DNA from 4 places in the Chelatococcus sp. GCM10030263 genome. Region 1 is predicted to be linked to each of the others. Evidence: predicted binding sites of a transcription regulator. Region 1 holds the regulator's gene; each other region holds the start of a gene.
The links. The regulator PhoB, encoded in region 1, activates phosphate uptake and scavenging genes when phosphate is short. The targets are predictions, from matches to a motif close to TGTCATNNANCTGTCAT.
Positions count from the first base shown of each region.

Region 2: pstS (phosphate ABC transporter substrate-binding protein PstS) is a predicted target of PhoB. The motif match lies at 3,067-3,083, and genes of this name have one in related genera.
Region 3: ACFQU1_RS05570 (UDP-2,3-diacylglucosamine diphosphatase) is a predicted target of PhoB. The motif match lies at 2,726-2,742, and genes of this name have one in related genera.
Region 4: ACFQU1_RS16770 (esterase-like activity of phytase family protein) is a predicted target of PhoB. The motif match lies at 2,893-2,909, and genes of this name have one in related genera.

Region 1 is NZ_JBHTDB010000005.1:638,802-646,258, reverse strand. It holds gene pstC (phosphate ABC transporter permease subunit PstC) at 1-366, shown strand, start outside; gene pstA (phosphate ABC transporter permease PstA) at 369-1,208, shown strand; gene pstB (phosphate ABC transporter ATP-binding protein PstB) at 1,205-1,987, shown strand; gene phoU (phosphate signaling complex protein PhoU) at 2,027-2,746, shown strand; gene phoB (phosphate regulon transcriptional regulator PhoB) at 2,799-3,500, shown strand; gene ACFQU1_RS13260 (zinc-dependent metalloprotease family protein) at 3,892-5,820, shown strand; gene ACFQU1_RS13255 (GcrA family cell cycle regulator) at 5,897-6,427, opposite strand; gene ACFQU1_RS13250 (aspartate aminotransferase family protein) at 6,839-7,457, shown strand, end outside.
Region 2 is NZ_JBHTDB010000002.1:85,195-92,651, reverse strand. It holds gene ACFQU1_RS00400 (Na/Pi cotransporter family protein) at 43-1,773, opposite strand; gene pstS (phosphate ABC transporter substrate-binding protein PstS) at 1,810-2,859, opposite strand; gene ACFQU1_RS00390 (YdeI family protein) at 3,470-4,069, opposite strand; gene ACFQU1_RS00385 (GMC family oxidoreductase) at 4,213-5,895, opposite strand; gene ACFQU1_RS00380 (mandelate racemase/muconate lactonizing enzyme family protein) at 5,931-7,019, opposite strand; gene ACFQU1_RS00375 (ABC transporter permease) at 7,046-7,457, opposite strand, start outside.
Region 3 is NZ_JBHTDB010000003.1:187,816-195,272, reverse strand. It holds gene thiD (bifunctional hydroxymethylpyrimidine kinase/phosphomethylpyrimidine kinase) at 1-695, opposite strand, end outside; gene thiE (thiamine phosphate synthase) at 692-1,363, opposite strand; gene ACFQU1_RS05575 (DMT family transporter) at 1,513-2,448, opposite strand; gene ACFQU1_RS05570 (UDP-2,3-diacylglucosamine diphosphatase) at 2,834-3,619, shown strand; gene ACFQU1_RS05565 (glycosyltransferase family 4 protein) at 3,619-4,647, shown strand; gene ACFQU1_RS05560 (hypothetical protein) at 4,660-5,538, opposite strand; gene dgcA (N-acetyl-D-Glu racemase DgcA) at 5,643-6,623, opposite strand; gene ACFQU1_RS05550 (ABC transporter permease) at 6,820-7,457, shown strand, end outside.
Region 4 is NZ_JBHTDB010000007.1:116,466-123,922, reverse strand. It holds gene gyrA (DNA gyrase subunit A) at 1-2,503, opposite strand, end outside; gene ACFQU1_RS16770 (esterase-like activity of phytase family protein) at 2,951-4,054, shown strand; gene ssb (single-stranded DNA-binding protein) at 4,112-4,627, opposite strand; gene uvrA (excinuclease ABC subunit UvrA) at 5,054-7,457, shown strand, end outside.

The sequences.
Region 1 (7,457 bases):
CCCCCCGTGCTGAAGGAGGCGGCCTACGGCGTCGGCTGCACCACCTGGGAGGTCGTGCGCCACGTGGTGCTGCCCTTCACACGGGTCGGCGTCATCGGCGGCATCATGCTCGGCCTCGGCCGCGCACTCGGCGAGACCATGGCGGTCACCTTCGTCATCGGCAACGCCCACAAGATCTCCGCCTCGATCATCGCGCCCGGCACGACGATCTCGGCGAGCATCGCCAACGAATTCACCGAGGCGGTCGGCGACATTTATACGTCCTCACTGATCGCGCTCGGCCTCATCCTCTTCATCATCACCTTCTTCGTGCTCGCCGTGGCCCGCTACATGCTGCTGCGGCTCGAAAATCAGGCGGGGCGCTGATCATGGCCTCCTATTCCGCACGACGCCGCTCCAACACCGTCGCCATGAGCCTGTGCCTTGCAGCGACGGCCTTCGGCCTCGGCTGGCTCGTCCTCATCCTCGGAGTTCTCCTCTGGGAGGGGTTCAGCGGGCTCAACCTTGCCGTCTTCACGGAAATGACGCCGCCGCCCGGCGGTCAAGGGGGGCTCCTCAACGCGATCGCCGGCAGCCTGGTCATGACCATGATCGGTGTCGCTATCGGTACACCGCTCGGCATCCTTGCCGGGACCTATATGGCGGAATACGGCCGCCACAGCCGGCTTTCCACGGTCGTGCGCTTCATCAACGACATTCTCTTGAGCGCGCCTTCGATCGTCATCGGCCTCTTCGTCTATGAGGTCATGGTTGCGCAGATGGGGCACTTCTCCGGCTGGGCCGGCGGCGTGGCGCTCGCCATCATCGTCGTGCCGGTCGTCGTGCGCACCACCGAGGATATGCTGAACCTCGTCCCTAACCAGCTGCGCGAGGCGGCGTCGGCGCTCGGGCTTCCGCGCTCCGTGGTGATCCGGCGCATCGCCTATCGGGCGGCGCGGGCCGGCATCGTCACGGGCATCCTGCTGGCGGTCGCCCGCGTCAGCGGCGAGACCGCGCCGCTCCTCTTCACCGCGCTCAACAACCAGTTCTGGAGCGCCGACCTCAACCAGCCGATGGCGAGCTTGCCCGTCGTGATCTTCCAGTTCGCGCTCAGCCCCTACAAGGACTGGCAGCAGCTGGCCTGGGTCGGCGCACTCATCATCACCTTCGCCGTTCTCGCCCTCAGCATCACGGCACGGGCGCTCGCCTCGTCGGGGAACTCGAAATGACACCCACTGCCACTGATAACGCCCGCGCCGAGAAGGTCTCGGTCCGCAATCTCAAGTTCTACTACGGCGATACGCTCGCGCTGAAGGGCATCAATCTGCCGCTCTATCAGAATATCGTCACCGCCTTCATCGGCCCGTCCGGTTGCGGCAAGTCCACACTGCTGCGTGTCTTGAACCGGATGTACGATCTTTATCCGAAGCAGCGCGCGGAGGGTGAAGTTCTCGTGGACGGTGACAACGTGCTCAGCCCGAAGCAGGATCTCAACATGCTTCGCGCCAAGGTCGGCATGGTCTTCCAGAAGCCGACGCCCTTCCCGATGTCGATCTATGACAATATCGCCTTCGGGATCCGGCTCTATGAGAGCCTCGACAAGGCCGAGCTCGACGTGCGCGTGGAGTCGGCGCTACGGCGCGCGGCCTTGTGGGAGGAAGTGAAGGACAAGCTCCACACGAGCGGTCTCGGCCTCTCGGGCGGTCAGCAGCAGCGCCTGTGCATCGCCCGGACCGTGGCAGTCAAGCCGGAGGTCATTCTGCTGGACGAGCCCTGTTCGGCGCTCGATCCGATCTCGACCGCCAAGGTCGAGGAGCTGATCGACGAGTTGAAGCGTGACTATACGATCGCCATCGTCACGCACAACATGCAGCAGGCGGCGCGTGTGTCGCAGTATACGGCGTTCATGTATCTCGGCGACCTCGTCGAGTTCGACGAGACGTCGAAAATATTCACGGTGCCGCAAGACAAGCGCACACAGGACTATATCACCGGCCGCTTCGGTTGAGACCGAGCCGTCAGACGACGAACAGGGGATCACAGGCCGATGGCTGAGCATACCGTCACCTCCTTCGATCAGGAACTCGACCTGCTGCGCAGCAGGATCGTCGAGATGGGCGGCGTCGCCGAGAAGATGCTTGGTGATGCCACCGCCGCACTCGTCCGCCGCGACGTCAGTCTCGCGCAGGCGGTGATCACCGGCGACGCCCGTCTCGACGGATTGCAGCGCGATATCGAGGAACTCGCCGTGATGACGATCGCACGCCGGCAGCCCATGGCTGTCGACCTGCGCGAGCTCATCTCGGCCATCCGCGTCGCCGCCGATCTCGAGCGGATCGGCGATCTCGCCAAGAACACGAGCAAGCGCGTTGTCGCCGTCAGCGGCGAAACTCAACCGCCGAAGCTCGTCGTCGGCGTGCAGCATATGAGCGACCTGGTCCAGGGCCAGCTCAAGGACGTGCTCGACGCTTATGTGCAGCGTGACGAGACACGGGCGCTCGACGTCTGGCAGCGCGACGACCGCATCGATGCGCTCTACACGTCGATCTTCCGCGAACTTCTCACCTATATGATGGAAGACCCGCGCAACATCACCTTCTGCACGCATCTCCTCTTTCTGGCCAAGAATATCGAGCGGATCGGAGATCACACGACCAATATCGCCGAGACCGTCCACTACCTCGTGACGGGCATCACGCTGGGTGTCGACCGCCCGAAGGGCGACACATCGAGCTTCACGACCGTCACGACGGAGCCCAACGCCTGAAGATCGGGGCTCTGAGCCAATGGCAAACGGGCATGACGTCATGGACAGGCCGATGGGACCACGCATTCTGATCGTTGAGGACGAAGAGCCGCTGACGTTGCTGTTGCGTTACAACCTGGAAGCGGAAGGCTACGTGGTCGACAATGTCGCCCGTGGCGACGAGGCAGAAGTTCGCCTGCGCGAAACGGTGCCCGACCTCGTCCTTCTCGATTGGATGCTGCCGGGCTTGTCCGGTATCGAGCTCTGCCGGCGTGTGCGGGCGCGTGAGGAAACGCAGCGCCTGCCCATCATCATGCTGACCGCGCGCGGCGAGGAGGCCGAGCGCGTGCGCGGGCTGGCGACCGGCGCCGACGACTATATCGTCAAGCCCTTCTCCGTGCCGGAGCTTCTGGCACGGGTCAGGGCCCTGCTCCGCCGCACCAAGCCCGGGCAGGTCGCGACCCAGCTCATCGCCGGCGACATCGAGCTCGACCGTGAGACGCATCGCGTCAAGCGCGGCGGGCGCGAGCTTCACCTCGGCCCGACGGAGTTCAAGCTGCTCGAGTTCCTGATGCAGAGCCCCGGCCGCGTCTTCACGCGCGAGCAACTGCTCGACCGCGTCTGGGGGCATGACGTCTATATCGACGAGCGTACCGTCGACGTGCATGTCGGCCGCCTGCGCAAGGCGATCAACCGCATGCGCCGGCCGGACCCGATCCGCACGGTGCGCGGCGCGGGCTATTCCTTCGACGAGACTTTCTCGAAAACGGGCTGAGCCGGGCAAAGCCGCTTTAGACGTCATGGAGTAGACGCCGCCACTGTGCGCCCGAGAACGCTGGTGCTTGCACTCAGGCCAAGGGGGCCGGATATCGACTCTCGGAGGTCGAGGTGCACCTGATCCGGAGTCAGCCGCCCTTGATCACCTGAGCCATCGTGGTTCGCGAAGCGGTAGAACCCGTCCGCTCGACAAGCCGGACCAGCTCGCCACAGCTGGTCACATCTAAATAGCCGAGCATCAACGCGACCGAACGGTCTCATTTAGCGAATTGCAAGCGACAGTGATCGCGAGGTCAGAGTCACAGATCATAGTTGCGGCTGCATAAAATTTAATACAATGATATAGCATTGATTATATTAATGTATATGTGATATATTAGAGGTTTATTATGAGCAGTATTTCCGGAAGCAGCAACACGGACCTTTCCCAATCCCTTTCTGTGAGGGCCGATAAAGGTCCGGAGTTTACATTGCCACCTGCGCTGCCGCCCTCGGCGGATCCGGGCGATCATCCGGAGTTCAAACTTCCGCCGCCCTCCAACGAGCCAAGCGCCCAACTGGAACTCACACCGCCCCCCGCGGGCAGCCATGTCGACCCGATCGCCAGCGCGGTCACTTCTCTGACGCCTAACGACATAGACGGAGGTCAGCTTCCATCGGGTTACAGAAGCATAACATTCACTCTAAGCAATGGAAATTGGCGTAAATATTTAACCCTTCCAAAAAACCCCAACGACGGAGATCAAGTAACTATCGCATCAAGCGCGACACTCTTGGCGACTTTAACAGGAGAAAATTTAGAGGCAAGCAGCATAAACATCGCCAGTGGGAACAAATATACGTTCCAATATGATTTCAAAGAAAATCTATGGCGCTTTATGCCTCCTTCGAGCGACATGATGTCACCATCGACCGTGAGCGAGAATATCCCAGACGTCGCCAAAGGCAGCGCTCTCAGCATTTACACGATGTATAACGGCAGCTGGGCACCGAGCATCAAGCTTCCCGCGCATGCCGACGACAGCGCCGTGATCCTCGTTCATTCAGAGGCCACATATAATTCCAAGATCAACGGCGATAACCTTTTATATGCCGGCACGACAGATATCACGGCGGGCGATGCCTATGCATTCAAATACATGGCTCGCTTCGGCAAATGGGTGCTCGATAGAGGCCCCACGACGGAGCTGAACGCGACCGACGCGACGGCGGCCATGCCGCGGCCAACGACGCCGATAACGGTGGTGGACTTTTCGGACGAGAGTTTCCTGCCGCAGATCAAGCTGCCCGAAACGGCAGGCGATCGCGACCGCGTGATTCTGCGCTCCACTGCAGCGACGACGGCTGAAATTGATAGCTCGAACATCAACAATCCGGGCCCCACGAAACTGCACAACGGCGACACCTACGAGTTCCTCTACATTGCGGAAAAGCAGAAATGGGAGATGGTGCGAAGCCCGGATACCACCTACCGAGCCGGCGATCTGACCGACGGCAAACTGCCGCCCTTGGACAGGCCGAAGATCTTGGTTCACGTATCCGACGGCAACTGGCAGGCCAACATCGAATTGCCGCCCGGCCAACCATCCGGGAGCAGAGTTGTGTTCGACACCGTGGCCGCATGGAGTTTTTCGGTTACGGCCGGCAGCCAACGCTATCAGATCGACCAGGGCGAGACGGTCGCCTTCATCGTTAACGAAAAGGGCGAGTGGGAGCGGGAGACCATTACCATCGATCTGCTGCTGCTCTATAGCCATAAGGCCGCCGAAGATGTCGGCGAGCAAACAGTAAAAGACTATCTTCGCGATAGCTTTCAACTCACAAACGAGGCACTCGAGAACTCCGGAGCTAACTTCCGCTTCCGACAGGTCGGCACGGAAAAGATACACTCGGACGATAAATGGAAAACTCTTGAGGACGCGCTGCTAGCACTGCGGTCTCAGGCGGAAGCCCAAGCGCTAAAGAGCGAATTGAAAGCGGACGTGACGTTTTACGTCGGAACCGAAACGGGCGGAGGTCTCGCGTATGTGGGTGGCCCCGAAACTAACATGGTCGGCACCGGAAACATCTACAATCCAACCTCCGTTATGCGCCATGAGCTGGGACACGTCATGGGATTGGCGCATGGCGGAGAGGGGGGCTCCTACGCCCAAGGCTATCCGAATCTGCCGGACGTCATGTCCGGCAACGCAATTCCTTATTATGCGAACCCGAACCGCTATACGCCGGACTATGGAATTCCTATGGGCATCGAAGGACGGTACGATTCCGTTCGCGCAATGAACGAGAGAGCCGCACAGGTTGCAGCCTATCGCTGATCGACAATGCGGACCGGGGTGGCGGCGGGCCTGCCGCCGCCCCACCTCTGCCGGAGCAATCGCCAATTCGCCAAGCTCACGCCCGCTTGCGGTCGCGGCGGCGGTCGGCGACCGGCTGATAGGCGATGCGCGAGTGATGCGGGCAATAGGGCAAGCCGACGATCGACCGTGCCCCGCAGAAACGGAAATCGGGGCTCGTCGGATCGCCCAAAGGCCAACGGCACATGGACTCCCTAAGCTCCATGATCGTCACGCGCTCCGACATCGGTACGACCACATCCTCGCGCGGGGCCGGCGCATAGACCGGTAGCGGAGCGGCCTCCGCGGACGGTTGCGCCGCCAGCGCTGTATTGCCGCGGGTGTGGGGGCCGGCTGCCGGATGGGATTGCTGGCCAGGCGGGCGGATCGGCTTGCGCGGACGGGGCGTCGTGGCGCCCGCGGCCTTGGCGCGACCGGAGAGGCCGAGCCGGTGCACCTTGCCGATCACGGCGTTGCGCGTGATACCGCCGAGCTCGGCGGCGATCTGGCTGGCGCTCAGACCTTCCGACCAGAGCTTGCGCAAGAGCTCCACGCGCTCGTCGCTCCATGTGATGCTCGGGTCGGTCATTGCCTTCTCCGTCAGCGGCTGCCGTGCGCCGAATCCCTCACCCGTCACGGCTCGCCCTGGTCGGGCCAGACCGCGTCGCATCGTCGGTACGAGTGCGAGTGATAAGATCTGCTACACGAGATGTCGTAGTCGTTGGAAGGGAAACTACAATATGGCCGGACTCGGGGGCAAGAGTCGCCCTGCCGCCTATTTCGTTTTCCCCAGGAACCTGTGTTCTTTCTGCCAAGCTTGCATGTCGCGCAGAAAGCACCATCGGTGATGCCACCGATCAAAGTGTTTGAATTGACACTGGGGCCATGACCTTTAGAATTGGGAGAGTGCCGCCCCCTCTCGGGCGGCACTTTGATTTTCCGGGCTTTGGGCCTTAACCCCCGATCGCCCGGCATCCGTCCCCCTGTGGAGGCTTTGACCGTGAATTCGCCGCTGCTGCCAACCTATGCACGTCCCGATGTTGTGTTCGAAAAGGGCGAAGGCGTGTGGCTCGTCACGCGAGACGGCGAACGATATCTCGACCTCGGGGCCGGGATCGCGGTGAACTCCGTGGGTTACAGCCATCCGCATCTCGTCGAGGCCTTGACCGACCAGGCGGCCAAGCTGTGGCACACGTCGAACCTCTTCCGCATTCCGGAGGGCGAGCGGCTCGCCCAGCGGCTCGTCGATGCCAGCTTTGCGGATACGGTGTTCTTCACCAATTCCGGCGCGGAGGCGCTCGAATGCGCCATCAAGATGGCGCGCAAATATCATGCTGTGAGCGGCTCCCCCGAGCGCTTCCGCATCATCACGGTGGAAGGCGCCTTCCACGGCCGCACGCTCGCCACCATCGCCGCCGGTGGCCAGAAGAAATATCTGGAGGGCTTCGGCCCGAAGGTCGAAGGCTTCGACCAGGTGCCGTTCGGTGATTTCGCCGCGCTCGAGGCAGCGATTGGGCCCGAGACGGCGGCCATTCTGCTGGAGCCCATTCAGGGCGAAGGCGGCATCCGCCCCTTTCCGCTCGGCGATTTGCGCCGCCTCCGGCAGATCTGCGACGAGA
Region 2 (7,457 bases), on a different contig from region 1:
GCGGTATCGCCGCTCCAAGCGGCGATACCGTTGCCCGGACGGTTACTCGGCCGGAACGGGGCTAAGGCCACCTTCGTCCATCGGCCGCTCCTGACTTCCCTTGCGAGCCGCCGCGCGCGCCAGCACGCTCTGCCGGTTGACGGATTTGCGCTCGGCGTCGATGCGGTCGACGAGGATCCCTGCTCGCTCGATCGAGCCGAGCAATGCGAGGATCGTGCCGCGCTCGCCTGCCCCGGCATTCGGACCGAGTGCCAGCGTCCGGGTGCGCAGTTCCTCGACCTGCGGGAAGCTGACGTGACCCGCCGGCATCCTGGGGTCGGGAATGCCAAGGTCGGGCAGGATCGCCCGCAGGGCGGCATCGAGCTTGTCGAGCGCGGCATCGACGATCGTCTGCGCCTGCGGGGAGAACTTCTCGCGTTTGACGCGGCGTGCCACCTGATGCATCTGCTCCGTCAGCGCGGCGGTGAAGTCGGCTTCCTCGATCAAACTGGCGATGAGATCGAGCTGTTCGTAGGGCAGGTCTTCCTTCATCAGATTGGCCGTGTAGGCGCGGATGTCGCGGCTGAGAATGTCGGTCGCCAGATAGTGCTCGCCCGGATCGGACGGTGCCTTCTTGTCGCCGCGCGCGATGTTGAGGAACATGGCGCCGGCTTGGAGATGACGGGCCGTCTCCTGCTGGACCGCGGGAACGGCTCTGGCAAAATCGTTGGCGATCTGGCGGTTGAGGAACTTCGGCGTCGAGAAGTCCTCCACTTCTTCCTCGTCCAAGCGTCCGACGCGGGAGAGCACGCGCTCGAACACGCCGACGAACGGGAACAGCAACACGGTGTTGAAGATGTTGAAGACCGTCGAATAGACACCGACCGCGACCGGCACCAGCGGGAAGGTCTCCTTGCCGTCGACCAGCACGGGAATGCTGGGGTCGCCGCCGAACCACTGCATACCCCACTTCAGAACTTCTATGGAGATGAAGAATAGCGGAACGGTTATACAGACGCCGATAATGTTGAAAGAGATGTGGGCGTAAGCCGCACGCTTGGCGTTCTTCGACAGATTGAGGGAGGCCATCCACGAGGTGATCGTGGTGCCGAGGTCTGCGCCGAGCGAGAAAGCCACGGCCGTCGTCCAGTCCAGCACGCCGGCGGCACCCAGACCCATGACGATACCGATCGTCGCCGAGGACGAATGGATCATGGCGGTGATACCAGCCGCGATGAGCACGCATTTGATGAGGTTGAAGTAGGAGTCGGCCCGAAGGGTCTGAAGCAACTCCATGACCTCGGGCATGTTGCGCAACGGCCGCAGGCCGCCGGTCATGAGGTTGAGGCCGTAGAAGATCAGCGCGAAGCCCATACAGGCCAGCGCGACGTTACGGACCTTCTCACTCTTGGCGAAACAGTAGACGAGCGCAAAGATGCCCCCGAAGATCAGTCCGAGTGGTCCGAGCGGCAATGCGATCAGGCCGTTGCCCAGCGTGGTGCCGATATTGGCGCCCATGATCACGCTGATCGCCGGCCTCAGCGCCACGACGCCGGCGTTGACGAGGCCGACCACCATGACGGTCATCGCTGTCGAGGATTGGATGACACCGGTGATCAGCGTTCCTGCCATGACGCCCTTGATCGGCGTTCCGGCGGCCTTGGCGAGGAACTCGCGCATCCGGTTGACGGAGAGGGCCTGGATGCCGTTGGCCATGAATTCCAGCCCGAGCATGAAGATGCCCAGCCCGCCGATGACCGGCACCAGAATATCCTTGAAGATATCGATTTCCATGAGCGTGCCCGATTCTGAAAGACAGCGGCGAAGAGCTTAGTTGTTCGCAAGCGCGGGATCCGCCGGGCCGTAATTTTCGGCCCAATATGCTTCGATCCGGCCGGCGAGTTCATGCGGGACGGGGATGTAGCCGAGCGCGGAGGCCTCATCGGCACCCCGCGTGAAGGAGAGCCGGAACAGGTCGAGGACGCGGTTGATCCGCATCTCGCCGCGATCCTTCGGCAGGACGGCATAGGTGACGACCGCCATTGGCCAGGCGTTGGCTCCGGCGAGGTTGGTCGTGTCGGCATGGAAGCCGCCGGCGGCGTTCCACGCCACGGTTGCCAGTCCGGCCTGGAACGTGGCCGGCCCGGGACGCACGAAGGCTCCGTCGGCGTTCTGCAGCGACACGAAGCGAAACCCGGCGCGGACGGCTTGGCCGTACTCGAGATATGCAATGCTGTTGTTGGTCGCGGCGGTCAGCGTGGCCAGCCCGCCCGTGCCTTTTTCCCCGCGTCCGATCGGCCAGGCGATCAGCGTATCGGCGCCGAGCTTCTCCTGCCACTCGGGACTCACCTTCGACAGGAAGCTGCTGAAGGTAAAGGTCGAGCCCGAGCCATCGGCGCGGTGCAGGACCGCGATCGGAGCGTCGGGTAGCGTCAGATCGGGGTTCAGCGCCTTGATCGCTGGATCGGACCAGTTCTTGATCTTGCCGAGATAAATGTCGGCGAGCACCTGCCCTGATAGGCGAAGCTGGCCGGCGCCTATGCCGTTGATGTTGGCAACGACCACGATGCCGCCCATGACGATCGGGAATTGTGTCCAACGGCGTTTCGTCAACTCGTGAGGAGGCAGCGGCGCGTCGGTGGCTGCGAAATCCATCTCGGGTTGGGCAAGACGCATAATCCCGGCCAGCGACCCCACCGGTTCGTAATCAACACGCCAGTCCGGCGACGTGTAGTCACCGCCGTCGGTGCGCATCGCCTCGTAGTCGCGAGACCATTGATTGATGATCGGCGCGGCGAAGGTCGAGCCCGCGCCCTGGATGGGGTCTGCCTGAGCAACCGTGCCGAAGATCAACGCAGCAAGCCCTACAGCGGCGGACATTGCTATTCTCGCAGTCGACCTCGAATACATGGAAGAGAAGCGAAGTCTATCCATGAAATGCCTTTCGCGACTGGCGCAGAGAACGAATTTATGCACGAAGTCGTCGAACCGGGCCCGACCAATTGTCAGGATCTCCCCCACCGTCGGCGCGCCATTACACATCAGGCGGAATATCCAATGGCGTAATATGTTTGGTAATACTGCAGCTTGACGTTTGGATGACAGTACCCGCCCCTCTACGTCGGGCCGGCCCGCGCTCGTCTTGGAATGAGCGAGCCAGATTTGTCATCGTGGTGAAACGTCGGTCTGGCCCGGTATCTGGCATCGGACTGCGGGACCGCCGCGGCCTGCCTACTGCTGCCCCGCAAGAGCTTGGAACAACGCCGCAAGAGGACAGGGCCGGCAGCGCCTATCGTCGACGCGTTTCCGAATGGGAATTGCGAAGCGATCGTTCAGGTCAACCGGATCGCGGCTTCCACTCGATCGAGGCGGCTCTGCCGGTGATGAAGAGCCGCGGCTGACGGAACCTCTCTTGGCCAGCGGCGGTCAGAATGTGATCGGTACGGCCCTATCGAGAGTGCTGATCGCCGCTCGTTGGCTTGCCGGACGCTCATTTCCTGCGCTGCGGGTAGATGGTTTCGCCGCACTTGAGCATCTCGACGAAGGTCTCGATCTTCCTTTTCCGCCCCGCTTCGGTCTTCATATGATGAAGGCGGTAGGCCAGAGCATAGCGGTTCTGTGCGCTCAACTTCTCCAGCATGTGCTTGGCCGCGGGTTCGGCATCGATCGCCGCCTGCAGATCGTCGGGGATCCGCATCTCCGTTCCGCTCGCATAGGCGCGGTCCCAGCGTCCGTCGGCCTTGGCCGCCTCGACCTGCCGGAGCCCGTGCGCGGTCATCCGCCCTTCCGTGATGAGCCGGGCGACGTTGTCGACATTGATCCGGCTCCAGACGCTCTTCCTGCCGCGCGGTGTGTAGCGCTGCAGGTAGCTTTTGTCGTCAAAGCTCTTGCGTATGCCGTCAATCCAGCCCCAGCACAGCACGACGTCGATGGCCTCCTGAGGCGTGATCGACTTGAGGCCCGAACCCAGCTTGTGGATGTTGATCCAGACCTCGTCCTCTTTGCCGTGGTGCTGGCGGAGCCACAGGTAAAAGCTCTCCGCATTCTCGAATTCGCGGATCTTGTCTGGGTTTACGTGGACGGGTGCCATTCGGTCGACTCGCATAGGCTAACAGCAGCTTGGGCCTGCCGGTCGGCACTTTACCGGAAATCCGCGATGGGCTGATAAGGGTCCGTGGACCTCCTCACGTGAAGTCACGGCCAAGAAGCGGGCTGCGGATCAGTCTATGCGCATCAGGCCGGATGCATGTGCACCGGGCGCGGTGCCGGCGCGTCCGCCGACGGCGGGGACGCCGCGTGCTGGCTCATGACGAGTTCGGCGCAGCGGCTGCCCATCATCAGGGCGGGTGCATTGGTGTTGCCGGCGTTGATGTTCGGCATGGCCGAGAGGTCGCAGACGCGTAATCCTTCGACGCCGCGCACGCGCAGCCGCGAGTCGAGCACGGCGAGCGGATCGCCGGTCGGCCCCATGCGGCAGGTGCCGCTCGGGTGGTAGTTCGTCTTCACGAAGCGGCGGCAGTGGTTCATCAGCGCCTCGTCGCTCACGTCGTCGGGATCGGGAATGGCGACGCGGGCGATATGGTCGGCGAGCGGCCGCGTCGCGAAGGCGCGCAGAAAGAAGCGCTGGCCCTCGATCATGGTGCGGGCGTCGGCGGGGTCCTTCAGGAGATTGGGCGAGACGAGCGGCATGTCGTCCGGGTTGGCGGACCTCAGCCGCACATAGCCACGCGATTTCGGCTTCACCACCACCGTCGTCACGGTGAGCCCATAGGTATCCTCGACGAGGCCGAGCGTGTCTCGGTCGAGATAGACGATGGGCACGCAGAAGGCCTGGATCGTCGGCTCGGCCGTGGGGTCGGTCGGGTTGACGAAGGCGCCCGCCTCCACCCCCGCCGAGGTGATCGGCCCCGTGCCGAACAGCTTGAACTGCAGGCCGTTGAGCAGCATGCGCCAGCCGACGCCCTGCTTGTAATAGCCGTGCGGGCCGTTCGCCATGGAGACGATCGGCGCTTCCGGATGATCGATCAGGTTCTCGCCGACCCCTGGCAGATCAACGAGGCAGTCGATGCCGTGCTCCTTGAGGTGATCGGCCGGGCCGATGCCGGAGAGCATGAGAAGCTGTGGGGTGACGAGCGAGCCGGCGGCGAGGATGACCTCGGCCTCCGCCAAGACCTTGTGCTCCGCGCCGGCCGCATCGCGGTAGGTGACGCCCACGGCGCGGCCTTGGGCGATGTCGATGCGCCGCACCCGCGCGTTGAGGCGCACCGTCAGCCGCGGATCTCTCTCGAGCGGCGCGATGAAGGCATAGGCCGCGCTGCTGCGCTTCCCACGCCGGTTCATGAACTGGTAGAAGCCGACGCCCCGCTGCGTCGGGCCGTTGAAATCGTGGTTGAAGGGCTCGCCGAGCGCCTGCACGCTCTGCACGAACCAGCGCGAGAAATCGTTGATATGGCCGGGGTCGGAGACGAGCAGCGGTCCGTCCGCCCCGTGGCGCTCGTCATAGAGGCGGTTGTTGCCCTCCATGCCGCGAAAATGCGGCAGCACGTCCTCCCAGCCCCAGCCGGGATAGTCGTTGTCGCCCCGCAGCAACTCATGCCATTCGTCGTAGTCGGACGGGCGGCCGCGCATATAGACCTGCGCGTTCACCGAGGAGCCGCCGCCGAGCACATTGGCTTGGGGAATGTCGTGCTCCCGGCCGTTCAGATGCTCCTGCGGCACCGTGTGGTGGTAGCGCATGAACTTGCTGCCGTTGATCATCTTGAAGATGCCCGGCGGCATGTCGAGCAGCGGGTGCCGGTGGGAATGGCCGGCCTCCAGCAGCAGCACGCGGGCGCCGGCCTCCATGACGAGACGGGCGGCGGCGACGCAGCCGGACGAGCCGCCCCCGACGACGATATAGTCGAAACGCTCGGTCATTCGGCGCCTCCCGTTCTCATGGATCGCGCGCGCCGTCAGCCCTTGACCTCCTCGAGCCCCGCCCAGTCGAACTGAACGCCATGCCCCGGCCGGTCGGGCGCCATGGCGAAGCCCTCCTCGATGACAAGCGGCTCGGCGATGTAACGGTCGAGCCCGAAGCCATGGGCTTCGAGGAAGCTGCGGTTCGGGCAGGCTGCGAGGAGATGCACCGTCACGTCATGCGCGCCGTGGGTGGTCACCGGCAGATTGAAGGCCTCGGCCAGATGCGCGATCTTCATGAAGGGCGTGACGCCGCCGCAATTGGTGACGTCCGGCTCGGGATAGGTGACGGCGCCGGCCGCGATATACTGCTTGAACTCCCACAGAGTGCGGAGATTTTCGCCCGCCGCGACGGGCAGCCCGCCTTCCCGCACGATGCGGGCATGGCCGGCCGGATCGTCGGGAATGGTCGGCTCTTCTATCCAAGTGAGATCGTAGGGCTGGAAGGCACGGGCGGCCCGGATCGCCTCGTCCACGGTCCATTTCATATTGGCGTCGGCCATGAGGGGGAAATCCTCGCCGAGATGGGCGCGCATCGCCTTCACCCGCTCGACGTCTTCGGCGAGGCGCTTGCGGCCGACCTTCATCTTGATGGCGCGGAAGCCCTTGGCCAGGTTGTCGTCGGTCTGGCGGAGCAGCTTGTCGAGCGGCAGGTCGAGGTCGATGCCGCCGGCATAGCAGGGCACTTTTTGGTCGAAGCCGCCGAGGAAATTCCAGAGCGGCAGCCCGGCGCGCTTGGCCTTCAGGTCCCACAGCGCCATGTCGAAGGCCGAGATGGCGAGCACCGTCGGCCCGCCGCGCCCGCCGTAATGCAGCGCCCACCAGGCCTTTTGCCACAGCCGCTCGATATGATCGGCCTCCTCGCCCGCAAAGATCTCGGGCATCTCGCGCCGCAGGATGGCATCGACCGCCGCCCCGTTGCGCCCCACCGTATAGGTGTAGCCCACCCCCTCGGCGCCATCCTCATCCTTGAGGCGCACGGTATTGAGCTCGAAGGCGCGCATCTCGCCATGCATGCTGTCCGTGAGGACCTCGGGAAGCGGAATGCGGTAGAAGCCGGGCTCCATCGCCGCGAGCTTGGCCATGATTTACCTCTTTGCAGTTGCAGGCGTCAGATGACGTCGTCGCTTCGCGCGACGAGGCGCGCCTGGATGACGACCACGAGAAGCAGGAAGGCGCCGCGGATCACCGACTGCCAATAGGCGGACAGGCTGATCCAGCCGAGGCCGTTCTCGAAATTCAGGATGTTGAAGATGAGGCCGAGCAGCAGCACGCCGGCGAGCGTCGCGCCGACCGAGCCGACGCCGCCGGTGAGCAGCGTGCCGCCGACCACGACCGAGGCGATGGCGAAGAGCTCCCAGCCGACACCCTCGATGGGCTGGCCCGCGCCGAACTGGGCAGCGAGGATGACGCCGGCAAGCCCCGCGAGCGCCCCGCTCGCCGCATAGACCAGCACCTTCACGCGCTGCACAGGCAGGCCCATGAGCCGCGTCGCGTCCTCGGCGCCGCCGACGGCCAGCACA
Region 3 (7,457 bases), on a different contig from region 1:
ACGGCTTGCAAGAGCTGATGGCCCTTGGCGAGGCCGGCAGCGATGGCCGACGATAGGGTGCAGCCCGTGCCGTGGGTGTTGCGCCCCGGCAGCCGCAGCGCACGCAGGGCATGAAAGCCTTCGGCGGTGAGGAGCAGATCGACGCTCTCCGGCCCCTCGCCATGGCCGCCTTTCACGAGCACGGCCTCGGCGCCGAGCGCCCGGATCGCCTCCGCCTGGGCCTTTACCTCCGCCTCGCTCGTGGCGACCGGCGTCTCTGTCAGCGCGGCTGCCTCCGGCAGGTTGGGCGTGACGATGCGGGCGCGCGGAATGAGGTCGCGGCGCAGCGCCTCGACAGCGTCGGGGGCGAGCAGGCGATCGCCGCTGGTTGCCACCATCACCGGGTCGAGCACCACCTCCTTGAGACCGTGGCGATCGAGCCCCTCGGCGACGGTCGCGATGACGGCGGCTTGGGAGAGCATGCCGATCTTGACCGCGCCGACCGCGAGATCGGTAAAGACGGAATCCATCTGCGCCGCGACGAAGTCCGGCGGCACGTCGTGGATCGCCTGCACGCCCAGCGTATTCTGTGCGGTGAGCGCGGTGATGACGCTCGCGCCATAAACGCCGAGGGCCGAGAAGGTCTTGAGGTCGGCCTGGATGCCGGCGCCGCCGCCGGAGTCCGAGCCCGCGATCGTCACCGCGATAGCCGTCATGCCAGTTCTCCGCGTCGTGCTGCACGTGCCTCGTCGACGATGGCGCGCAAACGGGCGGTTGCAGCGGTGACGTCCTCCTCCATGAAAAGCGCGGAGATCACTGCGATGCCGTCCGCCCCGGCGCGGATGACCGAGGCGGCATTCGTCGCGTCGATGCCGGCAATGGCGCCGATCGGCTTGCCGGGCGCCACCTGTCGCGCCGCGGCCGCAACCCGCGCGAAGCCATCCGGTCCGAGCGGCGGCTCGGGATTGAGCTTGCTGAGCGTGGCGAAGACACCCCCGATGCAGCCGTAGTCGACCGGCGCCTGGGCCATCTGACGGGCGTCGTCCTCAGTCTTCAGGGTGAGGCCGATGATGGCCTGCGGCCCCAGAAGGCGGCGCGCATCGGCTGCCGGCATGTCGGACTGGCCGACATGAACGCCCTCCGCTTCGGCGGCGAGCGCGACGTCGATACGATCATTGATGAGGAGTGGCACACCGCGGCCGGCAATCTTGGCGCGGATGGCGCGCGCCGTCTCGACAAGCTGGCGGGTGTCGCCCTCCTTGTCGCGATACTGCACAAGGGTCGCGCCGCCGGTGATGGCGGCCAGCGCAAGCTCGGGCAGGGCGCGGCCTTTGGCACGCGTCGGGTCGAGGATCGCGTAAAGTCTGAGATCAACGCTCGGCATCACCTGCCCCTGTCGGCCTCCCGCTGGTGGCGCTTCGCGCTCACGTCGGGCTTGCCCGGACGTAATGGGCAGGAGGGCGGCTGGCAAGGGCGACGGGCATGGGCGACGGGCATGGGCCCGCGCCCATTTCGGCAAGGTATGGGAGGCGATCAGAGCGTGGGCGTTGGTCCGGCCTTGCGCGCGGCGCGCGCCGCGTCGCTGTGGTGGTGCTGGCGCCACATCAGGAACACGCCCGATGCGATGATGATCGCCGAGCCGAAGAGCACCGCCGGCACGGGCAATTCGGCAAAGAGGAACCAGCCGATGAGGCAGGCCCAGATCATGGTCGTATATTCGAAGGGCGCGATAATCGATGTGTCCGCGTGGCGGTAGCTCATGGTCAAGAGGATCTGGCCGATGCCGCCCGCCACGCCGATGCCGACGAGGATGGCCATTTCGCCCACCGACGGCATCACCCAGTTACCGAGCACGATGGAGGCAAGCCCGAGCACCGCCATCAGCACCGCGAAATAGAAGCAGATCGAGCCAGTCTTTTCGGTATTGATAAGCTTGCGCACCTCGATCGTGGAAGTTGCGCCGCACAGGGCGCCGCCCAGCGCGAAGAGGATACCGATCGTCACGGAGGCCGAGCTGACGCCGGTCATCAGCACGCTCGATGCGAGATGCGGCGTGAGCATGACCAGCACGCCGGTGAAGCCCATGCAGATGGCGAGCCAGCGGTAGATCTGCACCGTCTCCTTCAGGAGGACGGCAGCAAGCAGGACGGCGAGCAGCGGCGAGACGTAGCCGATGGCGATGGCATCCGACAGCGGCAGCTTGGCCAGCGCCGCAAAGCCGAAGAACATGCTGCAGCCGCCGATGAGGCTGCGCTTGACGTGGCCCATGACATTGGTCGTGCGCACCGCCTCGCCGACCTCGCCGCGCAGCCCCAGCCACAAAAGCAGCGGCAGAAGGGCGAAGAGCGAGCGGAAGAAGACGATCTCGCCGGTTGGAAAGTTCTGACCGACGAATTTGATTCCGGCCGACATCAGCGTGAATGACAACGCCGATATGACCTTGAGCACGATGCCGCGGAGGGGGTTCACGGGAGGAGGACCAGTTCTGAGCAGTTGCCCAGTCAATAATCACGGAAGCGCGAGGAGGCCAAGCTCGAATGGAGCAGGCCAGCCATGCATTACGCGCGAAGGTCATGCTGATCTGTAGTTACTTTTAAGCAAATTTCAGATCTCTGAATCGGCTCGCAAAGAATACTTGTGGTTTACGCGGCGTAAAAAGCCAAAGTTCTGCCGTGCTTCCGCCCAGATCACGCCCTCGGCACGGCTGCCTTGCGAGCTCGGCTGCCCGAAGGCACGCGCCTGCTCTCGTCATGAAACTGCAATCCGAATCCGGTTTCTGGTGCGTGATGGCGGCGGTTTCGGATCGTCGCACCGGCCAACCGGCAGACGGAAGGCGACGGCCTTGCAGAACGATATGACGCGGACGAGATCTATCTTCATTTCGGATGTGCATCTCGGCACCAAGGGATGCCAGGCGGATCTCCTGCTGGATTTCCTGCGCTATCATGATGCGGATACCATCTATCTGGTCGGCGACATGATCGACGGGTGGCGGCTGAAGTCGAAGTGGTACTGGCCGCAGACCCACAATGACGTCGTGCAGAAGTTATTGCGCAAGGTGCGCAAAGGCTCTCACCTTATTTACATCCCCGGAAATCATGACGAGTTCCTGCGCGATTACGTGGGGTCGAATTTCGGCGGCATCAACATCATGGATTTTGCGGTGCACGAGGGAGTGGACGGGCGCCGCTATCTCGTCACCCATGGCGATCAGTTCGATCTGGTCGTCCGCCACGCCCGCTGGCTCGCCTTCCTCGGAGATCGCGCCTATGGCGTGGCGCTCTTCGTGAACACCTATCTCAATGTCATCCGCCGCCGTCTCGGCCTGACCTATTGGTCGCTGTCATCCTGGGCCAAGCTAAAAGTCAAGAACGCCGTCAATTATATCGGTCGGTTCGAGGAGCTGCTTTCGGCGGAAGCCAAGCGTCACGACGTGAAAGGCGTCATCTGCGGCCATATCCACCACGCCGTGATGCACGACGACTACGGCGTGCGCTACATCAATACGGGCGACTGGGTCGAATCCTGCACCGCACTCGTCGAACACTACGACGGACGTTTCGAGATCGTGCGCTGGGGGCGCTCGCTCGCGCCGGATGCGGTTGTTCCTCTTCCCGTCCCCAGAGAGGCAGCCGCTTGATGCGTGTTCTCGTCGCGACCGACGCCTGGCATCCGCAGATCAACGGCGTCGTGCGCTCGTTGGAAAATGTGGCGCGGGAGGCGCCGGCGCTCGGAGCCGAGATCGTCTTCGTCACGCCGGACATGTTCCGCACGCTGCCGATGCCGAGCTATCCGGAAATCCGCCTGGCGCTTGCCTCGAGCGCAGCCGTCAGACGCAAGATTGCAGCCGTAGCGCCCGATTTCGTGCATATCGCCACGGAGGGCCCAGTCGGGTTCGCCGTGCGCCGGGTGTGCCTGGCCGACGGCATCTCCTTCACGACGAGCTATCACACCCGTTTTCCTGAATATCTGGCCGCCCGCCTTCCGGTGCCGATCGGCTGGAGCTATGCCGCGCTGCGGCGGTTTCACAATGCTGGAGCCGGCATCATGGTGAGCACGGCGACGCTCGAACGGGAACTCGCCGAGAAGGGCTTTCGCGGCTTGATGCGCTGGTCGAGAGGTGTGGACCCCAGCCTCTTCCGGCCGCGTCCGCGAGGGGCGGCCGCCTTCCCGGGGCCCGTCTTTCTCTATGTCGGCCGTGTGGCGGTCGACAAGAGCATCGACCGCTTTCTGGCGCTCCACCTGCCAGGCACCAAGGTGGTGGTCGGCGATGGTCCCGCCCGGGCGGGGCTCGAGGCCGCCTTTCCGGCCGCGCGCTTTCTCGGCAGCCTGACGGGCGAGGCGCTCGCGGAGGTCTATGCGGCGGCGGATGTCTTCGTCTTCCCGAGCGCCACCGACACATTCGGCATCGTGCTTCTGGAGGCGCTCGCGAGCGGCCTGCCGATCGCGGCCTTGCCGGTCGCCGGCCCGATGGACGTGATCGGCACATCCGGCTGCGGCGTGCTCGACGAGGATCTGGGCCGCGCGGCGCTTGCGGCGCTCGATATCCCGAGGGAACAATGCCGCGCCTTCGGCCTCTCCTTCACCTGGGAGGCGAGTGCCCGGCAGTTCCTGGACAATGTCCGGCGCGCGCACCGCGCCGGCGCCGAGTTCGCGATCGCCTCCTGAGAGCCTTCGCGGTCAGGTGAAACGGCGCAGCTTCTCGGCGGTGGTCAAGGCGCTGAGCCTCGCCAGAACATCGTTGGCCGACAGTTTCGGCTTGTCCGGCTCCGCAGTGACGGGGCTCGATGCCGTGCGCGTGCCGGCTGGCATTTCCGCTCGGCTCTCGGGAGGGCGTGTGGCCTCGACCGACGGAGCCTGAGCTTGGACTTCAATGGGGGCTTGAGCTTGGGTTTGGGCGGAAAGGCCGCCGTTGTTCACTACGAGGCGAACCGCGAGCGGCAGATTGGCCTCGGCCTCGGATGCCTCCGGCGGCACTGTGGCGTGGCCCGGCGCGTCGCAGGCCTCGACCGTCTTGGCGAGGCGCTGCTGCAATTGGTCGATGAGACGAGCCACGAGGCGGAAGCGTTCGGTCAAGGCCATGCTGCTCGCAGCTGAGGCATAGAGGCTGGCGAGCCGCTCGCTCACAGCCTTTCCGGCCGCCTCGCCACGCTCGCTCCAGACCATCTCCTGGATGAATTCCGCCGCGTCGATCACCGCGGCCGTGGTCTTCTCCTGTTCGTGGATCAGCGAATCGAGCGCATTTTCATTGGCTGGCTGGTCGAATAGCGGGCGGCTGCCCGGGGCAAGCGCGATCTCGATCTTGGCGCGCTCGATCAGACGCTGCATCTGGACGAGGCGAAAGCGCAGACGGTCGAGATCGGCGGCGGGTGCCTGGCCGCTGCCGTTCGTGCCTTGCAGCCGGCCGAGCGCATCGATCAGGGCCTGGAGTTCGGAATTGCGCTGGCGGCGGACATATTCGGCGAGAAACCAGCGCCCGCGGGCTGTCTCGGAGATCGCCGCCGCAATGGCCTCGAAGGTCTCGGACGCCTGCAGGAGATTAGCGTTCGACGTCGGCATGGATCTCCGTCTTCCTGGCGCGTGGGCTTCGATCGCGTGCAATCCTAGCGGGCGGGTGTAAAGGATTCTTTTACGCTGCGCGGACGGCGCCAGAGAAAGCCCGTTTACCCCCAGAGCGCGGGCACCGGCGGCTGGACGATGCTGCCTTCGTAGATCAGGCCGCCGTCGCGATCGCGCGCGAGAAGGAGCGGGCCGTCGAGATCGACGAAGCGGGCGCGCGGCGCGAGCATGAGGGCGGGGGCCATGGCGAGCGAGGTGCCGACCATGCAGCCCACCATGATGCCGAGCCCGAGCTCTTCCGCCTGATCGGCGAGGGCGAGCGCTTCGGTCAATCCGCCCGTTTTGTCGAGCTTGATGTTGATAACGTCGTAGAGCTCGGCGAGCCCGTCGAGATCGGCGCGCGTGTGGATGCTCTCGTCCGCGCAGATCGGCACGTCCCGCCAGCGCGCGGCCAGGAGATGATCGTCCCCGGCAGGGAGTGGTTGCTCGATCAGCGCCACGCCCGCTTCTTCGCAGGCGGCGAGATTTTCGGCGAGATTGCCGGCGCTCCAGCCCTCATTGGCGTCGACGATGAGGGTTGCGTCAGGCACAGCGGCGCGCACGGCGGCGATCCGCGCCTGGTCGTCCGCTCCGCCGAGCTTGATCTTCAGAATGGGACGCCCGCTCGCCGCCGCCGCGGCTGCCATGGCATCGGGCGCATCGAGACTGATGGTATAGGCCGTTGTGACCGCGGGCAGCCGGTCGACGCCGGCAAGGATATGGGCCGGGACGCCGTTTTCCTTGGCATCCAGATCCCAAAGAGCGCAGTCGAGCGCGTTGCGCGCAGCACCGGCGGGCATCAGATGGGTGAGCCGCTCCCGGTCGGCGCCAGCCTCGATGGCGTTCCGCAGCGCCTCGATCGCGGCGACGACACTATCGACCGTTTCCCCATAGCGGGCGTAAGGCACGCATTCGCCACGGCCGCTCGCCCTGCTGGTGGTGATCGTGACCGTCACGACGACGGCTTCGGTGCGTGCCCCCCGTGCAATGACGAATCGCCCGGCAATGGGGTAAGTTTCGACGGCAATGGCGAGGCGGCGCTGCATGGCAAGCCCGGGGCGGTGACGGAGCCTTCATTATAATCCGAACTTTCCGGCGAGATCTCAATTTATTGTTGTGGCAACACCGCTTACGGGGCAGTTCTTGAGTTCCGGCAAGCTTGGCTCGACATCGACCGGTGTGACCGCTATCGGTTGAGGCAGGGCATCCGCCGGGGCGGATGGCCGATTGCAAGCTGGACGCATGAACGCTGGACCGAATGCCGCCACCGAGGAGGTGGGCAACGAGATCAGGGCGACGCTCGCCGGGCCCTGGACCGCGCCATTTGCGGCCCTCGTCGAGGATGAGGCCAAAAGCCTGCTCGAAGCGGCCGATGGGGCAGGGCGCGTCATCATCGACATCTCACGCGTGGAGCGGCTCGATACGTTAGGCGCCTGGGTGCTCGACCGGACGCGCCAGGAACTTGGCGAGAAGGGGCTGAAGGCCGATTTCGTCGGCGCCAGACCGGAGCAGAGCATCCTTCTCAACGAGATTGCCTATCGCCGCGGCGTCGATCCGGAGCACCGCCGGCCGTCCCGCAGCATCGATCTGCTGGTCGAAGTCGGCCATGGCGTCGTCAGCGCGGGCAAGGACATGGTGCGCGGCGTGAGCTTTCTCGGCGAGACGGTCGCCGGCTTCATCCGCGTTCTCGGTAGTCCTCGGCGCTTTCGCATCCCGGCCGTCATTCATCAGCTCGAGCAGGTCGCCTTCCGCGGCGTCCCCATCATCGTGCTGATTTCCTTTCTCGTCGGCTGCATCATCGCCCAACAGGGCATCTTCCAGCTGCAACGCTTCGGTGCCGTCACCTTCGTCGTCGATCTCGTGGGTATCCTCATCTTGCG
Region 4 (7,457 bases), on a different contig from region 1:
TGTCCTCCACAGGGAAGGAGGCGACGAGCTGCCCGTTGCGCGAATTGACAGCCATGGCGACGATGCCTTTGCCGCCGCGGCCGGTCACGCGATACTCGTAGGCCGAGGAACGCTTGCCGTAGCCGTTTTCGGAGAGGGTGAGCACGAACTGTTCGGCTGCGCCCATCCCCGCATATTTCTCCTGGCCGAGTTCGATGGCGTCGCTCGCCTCCTCGGCATCGGTTTCGATGGCGGGCTCTGTCCCCTCGCCGTTGACCGTATCGCCGTTGAGCTCGCCATTCGCGGCCCGACGCGCCGCTCCGGCGCGCTTGAGATAGGCGGCGCGCTCGTCGGCTGTCGCCTCCACATGGCGCAGGATCGCCATCGAGATGACGCGGTCGCACTCGGCCAGCGCGATGCCGCGCACGCCGGTGGAATCGCGGCCCTTGAAGACGCGCACATCCGTGACCTCGAAGCGGATGCACTGGCCCTTGGCGGTGGTGAGCAGCACGTCGTCCGTCTCGGTGCAGATGCCCACGTCGACGATGGCATCGCCCTCGTCGAGCTTCATGGCGATCTTGCCGGCGCGGTTGACCTGGACGAAATCCGACAACTTGTTGCGACGGACATTGCCGCAGGCCGTCGCGAACATCACGTCGAGGGTCGCCCAGCTCGCCTCGTCTTCCGGCAGCGGCATGATGGTGGTGATGCGCTCGCCCGCTTCAAGCGGCAGCATATTGACCAATGCCTTGCCGCGCGCATTCGGCGCGGCGAGCGGCAGGCGCCACACCTTTTCCTTGTAGACCTGGCCACGCGAGGAGAAGAACAGAACCGGGGTATGCGTATTCGCCACGAACAGCCGGGCGACGAAATCCTCGTCGCGCGTCTGCATGCCCGAGCGGCCTTTGCCGCCGCGGCGCTGGGCACGATAGGTCGACAGCGGCACGCGCTTGATATAGCCGGCGTGGCTCACCGTGACGACCATGTCCTCGCGCTGGATGAGGTCCTCGTCGTCGACCTCCGAATCCCAATCCAGAATTTCGGTGCGGCGCGGGGTGGCGAAGGCTTCCTTGACCGCCGCGAGCTCGTCGCGAACGATGCCGAGGATGCGCACGCGCGAGCGCAGGATGTCGAGATAGTCGGCAATCTCCGCGGCGAGCTCGTTGAGCTCTCCGGCGATCTTGTCGCGCTCGAGCGCCGTGAGGCGCTGCAGACGCAGGTCGAGGATGGCGCGCGCCTGGGTCTCCGACAGCACATAGGTACCGTCCTCCGCGACGCGGTGGCGCGGGTCGTCGATGAGCACGATGAGCGCCTCGACGTCCTGGGCCGGCCAATGCCGCGCCATCAGGGCCTCGCGGGCCGAGTTCGGATCCGGCGCCGTGCGGATGAGCTGAATGACCTCGTCGATATTGGCGACCGCGATCGCCAGCCCGACCAGCACATGCGCCCGGTCGCGCGCCTTCGCCAGCAGGAATTTGGTGCGCCGGGACACGACCTCTTCGCGGAAGTCCACGAAGCAGTGGATCATGTCCTTCAACGTGAGGATTTCGGGCCGACCGCCGTTCAGGGCCACCATATTGGCGCCGAAGCTCGTCTGCAGCGGCGTGAAGCGGTAGAGCTGGTTGAGAACGACGTCCGCGACCGCATCGCGCCGCAGTTCCAGCACGACACGCATGCCGTCGCGATCGGACTCGTCGCGCAGATCGCTGATGCCTTCGACGCGCTTCTCGCGCACCAGATCGGCAATCTTCTCGACGAGCGTGGCCTTGTTCACCTGATACGGGATCTCGGTGATGATGATGGCTTCGCGGTCCTTGCGGATCTCCTCGACGCGCGCGCGGGCGCGCATGATGATCGAGCCGCGGCCGGTGCCATAGGCCGAACGAATGCCGCCGCGACCGAGGATCGTGGCCGCGGTCGGAAAGTCCGGGCCGGGCACGATCTCCATGAGAGCCTCGAGGCCGATCTCGGGATCCTCGATATAGGCGAAGCAGGCGTCGATGACCTCGCCGAGATTATGCGGCGGGATATTTGTCGCCATGCCGACGGCAATGCCGCCTGCGCCATTGACCAGGAGATTGGGAAACCCGGCCGGCAGCACGGAGGGCTCCCGCTCGGTATTGTCGTAGTTCTCCTGGAAGTTGACCGTGTCCTTGTCGAGATCCGAGAGCAGCGCCATGGCGGGCTTGGCGAGCCGCACCTCGGTGTAACGCATGGCCGCTGGGGGATCGCCGTCCACCGAGCCGAAGTTGCCCTGCCCGTCGACGAGCGGCAGGCGCATGGAAAATTCCTGCGCCATGCGCACGAGGGCGTCATAGATCGCCTGGTCGCCGTGCGGGTGGTATTTACCGATGACGTCACCGACGATACGCGCCGACTTGCGATAGGCCTTGTCCGGCGTATAGCCGTTCTCGTGCATCGAATAGAGAATGCGGCGGTGCACGGGCTTCAGCCCGTCGCGCACGTCCGGCAGCGCGCGGCTGACGATCACGCTCATGGCGTAATCGAGATAGCTGCGCTTCATCTCGTCGGAGATCGACACCAGGCTGATGTCGCCGCCCGTCTTATCGTCTTCGTTGGCCAAGAGACTGTTCCAGAGAGAGACCGTTCCAGAAAAAAGACACGTCCAAAGGGATGCGAACCGGCAATCGTCCCCGAGGTGCTGCGCAGAGCCGCAGACAACACTTTCGTCTAGCGCATCCGGGCTCGAAAAGCCAGCCTATGCCGCATCGCAGCGCGATTTAATTCACATTACATCTCAAGTAGTTACGGGAGCAGCGCATTGCAAGTGCCGTAAGCGGACAGGCATCCCGCGCAAATCGCCGCGGATGGCGATTCGCGGGCCGTCGTCGCGCTGTTTCCAGCCCCCTGAACAGGCGAGGCGAAATCCTGCTACCCCGAATCGCCCGGCCTTGTCATGCGGTCGTAACGAGGGCCGGCTAGCCTGCCGCGCCGAAGAGGAACAGTGCGCATGCTCCGTTCGGCCCTCCGTATCGCGATCCTGCTCGCCTTGCCCGCCCCAGCGCTTGCCGCGGGCGCGACGGCGACGGGAAGCGGCGGGCTGCGGCTCATTGGCGAACAGGTCCTGCCCAAAGGCCTCGACGTCGCCGGCACACGCGTCGGCGGGCTCTCCGGCCTTGCTTTCGACGAAACCAACGGCCGCTGGCTGGCGCTCAGCGACGACCGCTCCGAAAACGCCCCGGCCCGCTTCTATGAACTAGCGCTCGCCTATGATGCCACCGCCTTCCGCGGCGCGGCCGTCACGGGCGTGGTGACGCTCTCCGCCGCCGCCGGCAAGCCCTTTCCGACCGGGACCATCGACCCCGAGGCGCTGCGCCTTACCGGAAACGGCGATCTCTATTGGACGAGCGAAGGCGATGCCCGCGCGGGCTTCTCCCCCTCGCTCAACGCCAGCAAGCCGGACGGACGCTTCCTTCGCGGTTTCTCCTTGCCCGCCCGCTACCACAACGGCGACGGCACTCACGGCCCGCGCGACAACCTCGCCTTCGAGGGGCTTGCGATCGCGCCCGACGGCAAGACACTGATCCTGGCGCTCGAGAACGCGCTCATCGAGGATGGGCCGAAGGCATCCCTCGAGGCGGGCAGTCCGGTGAGAATCGCAACTATCGATGCGGCTTCGGGCGAGCCGGGACCGGAATGGGTCTATGTCACCGATCCCATCCGGCAGGCGCCTGCGAAGCCCGGCGGCTTCGCCGACAACGGCATCTCGGAGATCCTGCCGCTCGGCAATGACGCCCTCCTCGTATTGGAACGCGGCTATGTCCAAGGCCGGGGCAACAGCATTCGGCTCTATCGCGCGGAGACCGCGGGCGCGACCGACGTGTCGCATCTCGACCATCTCGCCGGCACCGCTTGGCAACCCTTGCGCAAGACCCTCGTGCTCGACCTCGCCGGCCTCGATGTGAAGCTCGACAATTTCGAGGGCATGGACTGGGGGCCCGGTCTTCCCAACGGTCATCGCAGCCTTGTCCTCGTGTCCGACGACAATTTCAACGACAGCCAGGTCACCAAATTCCTGGTGTTCGAGGTCACCGATCCGGCCTTGGCGCCCTAGTCGCATTGCGCGCGAGGCGCACAGGCCGGCACGATGCCACGCGGGTGAAGGACGGGATTAGAACGGAATATCGTCGTCAAGATCGTTGGCAAAGCCGGGGCTCGCCGCCGGACGCCGGTCGCTCACCGCGGGCCGCTCCATGGGCGAAGCCCGGCCGAAGTCGCCGCCACCGCGGGCGCCGTAGCCCCCTTCCTCGTCCGCCGCGCCCTCGCCGCCGCCACCACGGCTGTCGAGAATGGTCAGTTCGCCGCGGAAGCGCTGCAGCACGACCTCGGTCGTGTAGCGCTCCTGCCCATCCTTGTCCTGCCACTTGCGAGTCTGCAGTTGGCCCTCGATATAGACCTTCGTGCCCTTGCGCAGATACTGCTCGGCGATACGGGCCAAGTTCTCGTTATAGATGACGACATTGTGCCATTCGGTGCGCTCGCGCCGCTCGCCGCTCGCCTTGTCGCGCCACGTCTCCGAGGTCGCAATGCGCAGATTGATGACAGGATCGCCGGAGCTGAGCCGGCGCGTCTCGGGATCGCGCCCGAGATTGCCGACGAGAATGACCTTGTTGACGCTACCCGACATGATCGCCCTCCACGGCAAAGCCTGTCAGCCCGGGTGGCTGCCTCCGGCAAGAGGCAGGCCCGGCCGGTTGCGCAAGCGCCACATATCCCAGCAAGATGTGGCCTCGCATGATGAAATCGAGGCGGACACTAGCCGATCGCTCCATGAGCGTCGCCCGATGCGGGCGGCTTGTCCACATGGAATGGCCGCATCCCCCGGCGGTTTGGATCCCATGATTAGATGTTCTCACTCTGTTCTAGACAATCGGCCGCAGTTCTGCAACTGTCCCTGACGCCGACCGTGCATTTTTGCCATAACCTCGCCGATCCCGCCCGGTCTCCTGGCGCGGTCGCCCCTGTCCCCTATCGTCCGTCGTGACCCATGGCTCGGAAGCAAAACAAGCACGATCTCCTCGATGCGCCTCGCCGGAGTGACCCTTCGGCGCGGATGATCACCATCCGCGGCGCCCGCGAGCACAATCTGAAGAATGTCGATCTCGCCGTGCCGCGCGACCGGCTCATCGTTTTCACGGGCCTGTCCGGCTCCGGCAAGTCGTCGCTCGCCTTCGACACGATCTATGCCGAGGGTCAACGCCGCTATGTCGAGTCGCTTTCGGCCTATGCGCGCCAGTTTCTCGAGATGATGCAGAAGCCCGACGTCGACGAGATCGACGGACTGTCGCCGGCCATCTCCATCGAGCAGAAGACGACCTCGAAGAACCCGCGCTCCACGGTCGGCACCGTCACCGAGATCTATGACTACATGCGCCTTCTCTGGGCGCGCGCGGGCGTGCCTTATTCCCCGGCGACCGGCCTGCCCATCGAGAGCCAGACCGTCAGCCAGATGGTCGATCGCATTCTCGCCCTGCCCGAGAAGACGCGGCTTTATCTGCTTGCGCCCGTCGTGCGCGGGCGCAAGGGCGAATACCGCAAGGAATTGGCCGAGTTCATGAAGCGCGGCTTCCAGCGCGTGAAGATCGACGGCGCCTATTACGAGATCGCCGATGCGCCGGTTCTCGACAAGAAGCTGAAGCACGATCTCGACGTGGTCATCGATCGGCTGGTCGTGCGGCCCGACATCGCGGCGCGCCTTGCGGAATCGATCGAGACGGCCCTCGAGCTCGCGGATGGCATCGCCCTCGTCGAATTCGCCGACGAGGTGGATGCCAAGGGCCAGCCGCGACGCGACGTGCTGTCCTCCAAATTCGCCTGCCCGGTCTCGGGTTTCACGATTCCGGAGATCGAGCCGCGGCTCTTCTCTTTCAATAATCCCTACGGCGCCTGCCCGGCCTGCGGCGGCCTTGGCCATGAGATGCGCATCGATCCCGTTCTCATCGTGCCCGACGAGACGCGGACCTTGCGTGCCGGCGCCATCGCGCCCTGGGCGCGCTCCACCTCGCCCTATTACGGACAGACGCTCGATGCGCTCGCGCGGCACTTCGGCTTCTCGGTGACAAAGCCTTGGGCCGAACTGCCGGAAAAGGCGAAGGAGGTGATCCTCTACGGCAGCGGCACGACGGCTGTGCGCTTCGCCTATGAGGACGGCCTCAGGGCCTATGAGGTCAACAAGCCGTTCGAAGGTGTCGTGCGCAATCTGGAGCGACGCTGGAAGGAGACGGAAAGCGACTGGGCGCGCGAGGAAATCGGCCGCTACATGAGCGAGACACCGTGCGAAGCCTGCGGCGGCCATCGCCTCAAGCCGGAGGCGCTCGCCGTCAAGATCGGCCACCGCCATATCGGCGAGGTCGCGCAGCTCTCCGTGCGCGAGGCGCGTGAATGGTTCGAAGCCGTGCCCCAGGCGATGACGCCGAAGCAGAACGAGATCGCCGGCCGTATCCTCAAGGAGATCCGCGAGCGGCTCTCCTTCCTCCTCGACGTCGGCCTCGACTATCTCACCCTGGCGCGCGCTTCGGGCACGCTGTCGGGTGGAGAAAGCCAGCGCATTCGGCTGGCGAGCCAGATCGGCTCGGGTCTGACGGGCGTACTTTATGTGCTCGACGAGCCGTCCATCGGCCTTCATCAGCGCGATAACGCCCGCCTTCTCGACACCTTGAAGCGCCTGCGCGACCTCGGCAATACGGTCATCGTGGTGGAACACGACGAGGACGCGATCCTGACCGCCGATTACGTGGTCGATGTCGGCCCCGGCGCCGGCATCCACGGCGGCGAAATCGTCGCTCAGGGCACACCGTCCGATATCCTGGCCGATCCCAATTCCCTGACCGGCCGCTATCTCACCGGCGAGCTCAGCGTGCCCGTGCCGGCCAAGCGTCGCAAGCCGCAGAAGTCGCGTCAGCTGACGCTGGCCGGCGCCCGCGGCAACAATCTCAAGAACGTCACGGCCACCGTGCCGCTCGGCACCTTCACCTGCGTCACCGGCGTGTCCGGCGGCGGCAAGTCGACCCTCGTCGTCGACACGCTCTACAAGGCCGTGGCGCGGCGGCTGAACAACGCGCTCGAACACCCCGCGCCTTTTGACACGATCGAGGGGCTTGAACATCTCGACAAGGTCATCGACATCGACCAGTCGCCGATCGGCCGCACGCCGCGCTCCAATCCGGCGACCTATACGGGCGCTTTCACGCCCATCCGGGAATGGTTCGCGGGCCTCCCCGAGGCGAAGGCGCGCGGCTATCAGCCGGGGCGCTTCTCCTTCAACGTCAAGGGCGGGCGTTGCGAGGCCTGCCAGGGCGACGGCGTCATCAAGATCGAGATGCACTTCCTGCCGGACGTCTATGTCACCTGCGACGTCTGCAAGGGCAAGCGCTACGATCGCGAGACGCTCGAAGTGAAATACCGCGGCCGCTCCATCGCCGATGTGCTGGACATGACCGTGGACGAGGCACGCGACC